2 linked regions of the Halorhodospira halochloris genome follow. The protein of the gene in region 2 binds, or shares a complex with, the protein of the main gene of each other region. Links are inferred from orthologs where the notes say so. Each region holds a gene or a part of one and is shown on either strand. Other genes may lie near its edges.

The links. The genes of interacting proteins can lie anywhere in the genome.
Region 1: the proteins of cheY (region 2) and HH1059_RS11525 are in contact, whole or in part, in a solved structure (PDB 1A0O), measured with the Escherichia coli proteins. The link is inferred for Halorhodospira halochloris from one-to-one orthologs.

Annotation. Positions count from the first base shown.
Region 1 is NZ_AP017372.2:2,516,893-2,520,044, reverse strand. The notes cover bases 187-3,152. They hold HH1059_RS11525 (chemotaxis protein CheA), read left to right. Parts: upstream 187-535; coding sequence 536-2,770; downstream 2,771-3,152. Other genes in these bases: HH1059_RS11520 (chemotaxis protein CheW), read left to right, coding at 2,909-3,152; HH1059_RS11530 (response regulator), read left to right, coding at 187-502. In the rest of the region: HH1059_RS11535 (STAS domain-containing protein), read left to right, coding at 1-37; more of HH1059_RS11530, read left to right, coding at 140-186. UniProt on the Escherichia coli protein: Involved in the transmission of sensory signals from the chemoreceptors to the flagellar motors. CheA is autophosphorylated; it can transfer its phosphate group to either CheB or CheY.
Region 2 is NZ_AP017372.2:2,339,835-2,342,863, reverse strand. What follows is about bases 32-2,874. They hold cheY (chemotaxis response regulator CheY), read left to right. Parts: upstream 32-1,181; coding sequence 1,182-1,568; downstream 1,569-2,874. Other genes in these bases: HH1059_RS10585 (chemotaxis protein CheA), read left to right, coding at 2,461-2,874; HH1059_RS10590 (protein phosphatase CheZ), read left to right, coding at 1,574-2,350; HH1059_RS10600 (RNA polymerase sigma factor FliA), read left to right, coding at 395-1,138; HH1059_RS10605 (MinD/ParA family protein), read left to right, coding at 32-398. Also shown: more of HH1059_RS10605, read left to right, coding at 1-31; more of HH1059_RS10585, read left to right, coding at 2,875-3,029. UniProt on the Escherichia coli protein: Involved in the transmission of sensory signals from the chemoreceptors to the flagellar motors.

The DNA of each region.
Region 1 (3,152 bases), 180 kb from region 2 along the record:
GGGTGTAGTAGAAGAGGTGCGCGGTGATTCCGTGTGAAATGGAATAGGCAGGGGGCGCCTGGGACTTTTTGGGTTGAGGCCGAAGAGATGGAACTGAACAACGTATTTTTAAATTTTGAGGTGCGGGGCGTGAGCTGAAATGGTAAAGATCCTTGCTGTAGATGATTCAGCATCAATGCGCCAGATGGTCACTTATACCCTTAAACAGAGTGGCTTTGAGGTTACTGAAGCGGTTGATGGTAAAGATGCTTTGACGAAAGCCAAGGGCGGCAGCTTTGATCTGGTAATTACTGACGTAAACATGCCTAATATGGACGGCATTACCCTGGTAAAAGAGCTTCGTGCCCTGCCGGCTTTTAAATTTAAGCCAATCTTGCTGCTGACGACCGAGTCGGCGCCGGAGAAAAAGCAAGAGGGTAAGCAGGCCGGTGCTACTGGTTGGCTGGTGAAACCCTTTGACCCTGACCAGCTGATTAATACCATCAAAAAAGTGGTCAGCTAGGGGGCAGGCGCTGCAACCGCCAGGGGAGACAGTATGAGCGTTGATCTCAGCCAGTTTCTGCAGACCTTTTTTGAAGAGAGCTTCGAGGGTCTAGATACGATGGAGTCGGGTCTGCTTGAGCTAGACCCGCAACAGCCCGACAAGGAAAACCTTAACACGGTATTCCGCGCAGCACACTCAATCAAAGGTGGGGCCGGGACCTTCGGGCTTACCGCCATATCCGATTTTACTCACCGGATGGAAACACTTCTTGATCGCCTGCGCAGCGGCGAACAGGCAGTTACCGCGGAAGCGGTAAGCGCCCTACTATCTGCGGTTGATTGCCTGCGCAGTATGTTAGAGGCGATCCAGGCCGATCAACAGCTCGATAGTGATGCCCTAAGTGCGGCTCAGCGGAGCTTGGACGAGCAGCTTGCAATAGGCAGTTCAGGCACTGGGAGCAATGGCAAAGATGGGGGTGCTGCCTCAAGTCCGGGTGCTGACAGCAATGGGGCAGCTGCCGGCGGTGCGCGCAGCGGTGGTGATGGGAGCGCTGGCGCTGGCGGCGGTAAAGGTAATGGAGATAACCATCACGGCTGGCGCATTCACTTTGAGCCAGAGCCGCATCTGCTAACTACCGGGAACGATCCGGCCCGCTTGTTCAGAGCCCTAGCCGATCTGGGCGAGTTGAAGGTTGAGTGCAATAGTTCTGGTCTGGTTCCTTTTGAAGAACTCGATCCTGAGTCTTGCTACCTCTCCTGGGATCTGCAGCTGCACGGCAAGGTTTCACGTGAGGATATCCGCGAGGTCTTCGAATGGGTTGAAGACGACGCCGTTATAGAAATTGAGCCACTAGCTGGAAAGGCCCAATCTTCAGCCTCTGCAGCCAAAGATGAAGAGCTCGAGCAAGCTAACGAATCGCACTCCGCAGCCGGGGGAGATGCGCCCGCTGCTGCATCTGTGCCTGCCAATCAGTCAGCGAATGCGGCGGACGCTGCGCCAGCAACTGATGCCAAGGCCTCTGCGGCCAAGGCGCAGGCGGGAGCTAAAGGGGGCGATGGCACCGCTAAGAAGTCCAAGAGTTCCAGTTCTATAAGAGTAGACACCGGCAAGATTGACGCCCTGATAGACATGGTTGGCGAGCTGGTGATTACTCAGTCTATGCTCAGCCAGATCGGCAAGGAATTTACTCAGGAGCGCCTCGAGGAGTTACAGGATGGCCTAGCTCAGCTTGAGCGTAATACGCGCGAGCTGCAGGAGAGTGTCATGCGTATTCGCATGGTCCCGATCAGCTTTGCCTACTCGCGTCTGCCGCGGATAGTCCATGATACAAGCAGGGCCTTGGGCAAAGAAGTCGACTTCAACATGGAAGGTGAACAGACCGAGCTGGACAAGACGGTCATGGAAAAGATTATCGACCCGCTGGTCCACTTGGTCCGCAATAGCGTCGATCATGGCATAGAAATGCCCGAAGAACGTCAGGCCTTGGGTAAGCCGCAAAAAGGCCAGATAACTATTGATGCCTACCATAAGGGCGGCAATATAATCATTGAGATAGGCGATGATGGCAAGGGCATAGACCGCGACAAGCTGCTCAATAAGGCGCGCCAAGCGGGTTTGGTAGAGGATGGAGCTGAACTCGCCGATAGCGAGGTCTTTGATCTGATTTTTCACCCCGGCCTGTCTACCCACGACCAAGCCACGGAGTACTCCGGGCGGGGCGTGGGCATGGATGTCGTCAAGCGCAACATCCGCTCTCTCTCTGGCAGTCTCAATGTTCGCTCGAGCGCCGGGGTGGGGACAACCATTACCATCTCGTTACCGTTAACCCTCTCAATACTTGATGGGCAGCTGTTCCGGGTTGGTGATCAGACCTTTATTGTGCCGCTGGTCTCGGTTATCGAGTCGCTGCAAATTGATAGCAGCAAGGTTAGTCGGGTTACCAGTAGAGGCGAAGTCTACCACTGGCGCGAGGGTTATGTGCCGATAGTGCGCCTGCATGAGCTTTTTGATACCGAGCCGTCGCGCAACGAACTCGCTGGCGGTTTGATGGTTATCGTCGAGGATGAGGACTCCTACATCGGGGTATTTGTGGATGATTTGCTGGATCAGCAGCAAGTGGTTATAAAGAGCCTTGAAGCCAACTACTTACGGGTTCCAGGTATAGCCGGCGCAACCATACTGGGTGATGGAACAGTAGCGCTAATACTCGATATAGCGGGGCTGGTCGAGATGAGTCGAGGCGGTCCTCGGCAGCCGGTAATACCTGAGCGTGAAGAGGCCGACTAGTACTGGCTAGAAAATGGTTGGTCAGACGTAGCATGGTCACCGGGTACGGGAGCGAAGATGACAGAGCAAAGCGAGCAACAGAATTTGGCAAGCGAACGAACCGCGGCCTTAGGCAGCGGTGCGGACACGGTTGATGCTATGCAGGCGGCAGCAGATGGCGAGCAGTATCTGACCTTTACCCTCGGTGATGAGGAGTATGGCGTTGATATCCTGCGGGTGCAGGAGATCAAGGGCTGGCAAAAGGCGACCCCGATCCCCAATACGCCACACTATGTGAAGGGGGTAATAAACCTGCGTGGCACTATTGTGCCGGTGATAGATCTGCGTGAGCGTTTCGGTATGCAAGCGCAGGAGTACAGCAAGTTTACCGTTGTGGTGATGG
Region 2 (3,029 bases):
CATGTGATGAGCCATCATCTATCACCGATGCATATGCACTTATAAAGGTGCTCAACCGCCATGGGGTGGAAGGCTTTCACATGGTCGCAAATCGGGTTAGGAGCCAGCGTGAAGGGCACATGCTGTACCATAAATTGGCGATTGCTACAGAGCGTTTCCTAAACCTGCGTCTCGACTTTCTGGGTTCTATCCCTGAAGATGAACGCCTAAGGCGTGCTGTGCAGAAACAACAACCGGTGGTTATGGTTTATCCAAACAGTCCCTCAGCGCGAGCTTTCGGAGAATTAGCCAAGCGTATTGGTAGCTGGCCGGCACCGAGTGGTGCGGCCAGTGATCTGGAGTTTTTTGTTGAGCGTCTGATTGAGTACAGCATCGTCCATGGAGAGATGGCCGGATGAATGGTCACGCCATGTACACGGCAGTTGCCTCACAGGGCGACGAAGACCTGGTTACCCGTCATGCCTCTCTGGTTAAACGGATAGCTCACCACTTGGCTAGTCGTTTACCAGCCAGTGTGCAGCTGGAGGACCTCATTCAGGCAGGCATGATCGGCTTGTTAGAGGCGGCGCGGCAGTATGATTCCTCACAAGGGGCAAGCTTCCAGACCTATGCTGGGATACGCATCCGAGGCGCCATGCTGGATGAGATCCGCCGGCTTGATTGGACGCCGCGCTCTGTGCACCGCAAGGGGCGTGATGTTGCCGAGGCGGTCAGGCAAATTGAACACAGAACTGGACGCGATGCTCGCGACCATGAGGTCGCCGAGGCAATGGGAATTTCCATTGCGGAATATCATAGTATTCTGCAGGATGTATCGACAGCGCGCGTGTTCAGCATCGATCAGGAAGACCCCAACACCGGCGAGGTTCATGAGCCGCAAGGCAGCGACCCTGGGCCGTTGGTCATACTTCAGGATGATGCGTTTCAAGCTGAGTTGGCCGAGGCGATACGCGAATTGCCGGAACGCGAGCGTTTGGTGATGGCTTTATATTATGATGAAGAGCTGAATCTACGCGAGATTGGTGAAGTACTTGAGGTCTCGGAGTCACGGGTCAGCCAGATTCACGGCCGCATCATGCTTAAATTGCGCAACCGTCTGGCTGACTGGACTCGAGAAAACCAGCAACGAACGGCGTGAACTAGCCTCAGAATAGGGGGGCAATGTGGCAGCGGACAAGAAAATGAAAATCCTTGTTGTGGACGACTTTTCCACGATGAGGCGAATAATCAGGAACCTGTTGCGCGAACTCGGCTACAACAACATAGTTGAGGCCGATGATGGCAACACTGCGCTGCCCATACTGCAGAAGGGCGGGATTGAATTCCTCATAACCGACTGGAATATGCCCGGTATGACCGGTCTGGACTTGCTCAAGAACGTCAGGGCTGACCCTAACCTGAAGGACTTACCGGTTCTTATGGTCACTGCCGAAGCTAAGCGTGAGCAGATCATGGAGGCTGCCCAGGCAGGTGTGAACGGCTATGTAGTTAAGCCCTTCACGGCGGCCACGCTGCGCGAAAAGATCGATAAGATTTTCGAGCGAGTCAATGCCGGGGGTGGGGGTTGAGCAGTATGGCCTTAGACAGCACTACTCCCGAGAATGCATCGCTGGAGGATTATCGTTCTGCTGCTCAGCAGTTGCTTGAGTGTGTCGATGCTGGGGACGTAGAGGGGGCGCAGAGTGTAATTGATGATCTCACGCACCTGAGGGAAACCGAGCTCTTCCGAGAGCTGGGCACCTTGACTCGTGAATTGCATGAGGCGATCAAGGCCTTCCACTACGATGAGCGCCTTGCGGATATAACTGAATCCGAGATACCCGATGCTCGCGAGCGGCTCAACTACGTTATAACCATGACCGAGCAGGCTGCTCACCGAACTCTGACGATGATCGAGGAGACAACGCCGCTGGTGCAGTGGGTGGCTGAAGAGGGTGAGCGGCTGGCCGAGCGCTGGCAGGCTTTCCGCCAGCGAGATCTTGATGTTGAGCAGTTTCGGCAGTTGTGCCGTGATCTAGATGAGTTTCTCTCCCACCTTCAAGAGAACGGCCACAAGGTTACATCGCAGTTGAATGATGCCCTTATGGCTCAGGATTATCAGGATCTTACCGGACAGATAATCCGTCGGGTAATAGCCCTGGTCGAAGAGGTGGAAGGGAACTTGGTGCAGCTGGTCAGGATTTCCGGTCAGCGCATAGTAGATGATCCGCAGCGTTCTGAGCGCAAGCAGAGCGAGGCCAGTGAGCGCATGCAGAAAGGTGAAGGGCCGTCGATTCCGGGTGGCGATAACGAGGGCGTAGTGAGCGGCCAAGATGAGGTAGACGATCTGCTCTCAAGCCTTGGTTTCTAGTTGGCGCTTGCTAGCGCGCGCTCCCTGCGTGGCAGCTTAGAAATTGGCAAATAAACCCGGATGTGCTGTGACAGCTTGGGTTAAATATATCAATAGCGGAGGCCTCAACGATGGCCATCGACCTCAACGATGATATTGTGCAGGATTTTTTGGTCGAGTCTCGAGAGATACTCGAGCGCCTCGGTGGTCAGCTCGTTGATCTTGAACAGCGTGGCGATGACAAAGAGCTACTGAACTCGATATTTCGCGGGTTTCACACCATCAAGGGCGGTGCAGGCTTTTTGGGGCTCAATCCGCTAGTGGAGATATGCCACCGTACGGAGGATATCTTTAACCTGCTCAGAAACGGTGAGAAACAAGTCTCGGCGGACTTGATGGATACCGTTTTGCAGGCCTTGGATATCGTAGTGGAGCAGTTTGGCCAGATTGAGCAAGGTCATGATCCCAAGCAGGCCCCGGACACCCTGCTGCAATCACTCGATCAGCTCAAACAGCCGGATGGCGCCGCCGGTGCTAGCGGTAAAGCTGGCACGAGCGGCGCAGCCCCGGAGCAACAGTCGCAATCATCTGCTGGAATGAGTGAAGCCGACTTCGAGCAAATGCTCAGTGAGGGCGAAGCCGAGAGTGCTGCTGCGCAGAGTGACAGCGACGAGATCACTGACGAGGAGTTCGAGCAGCT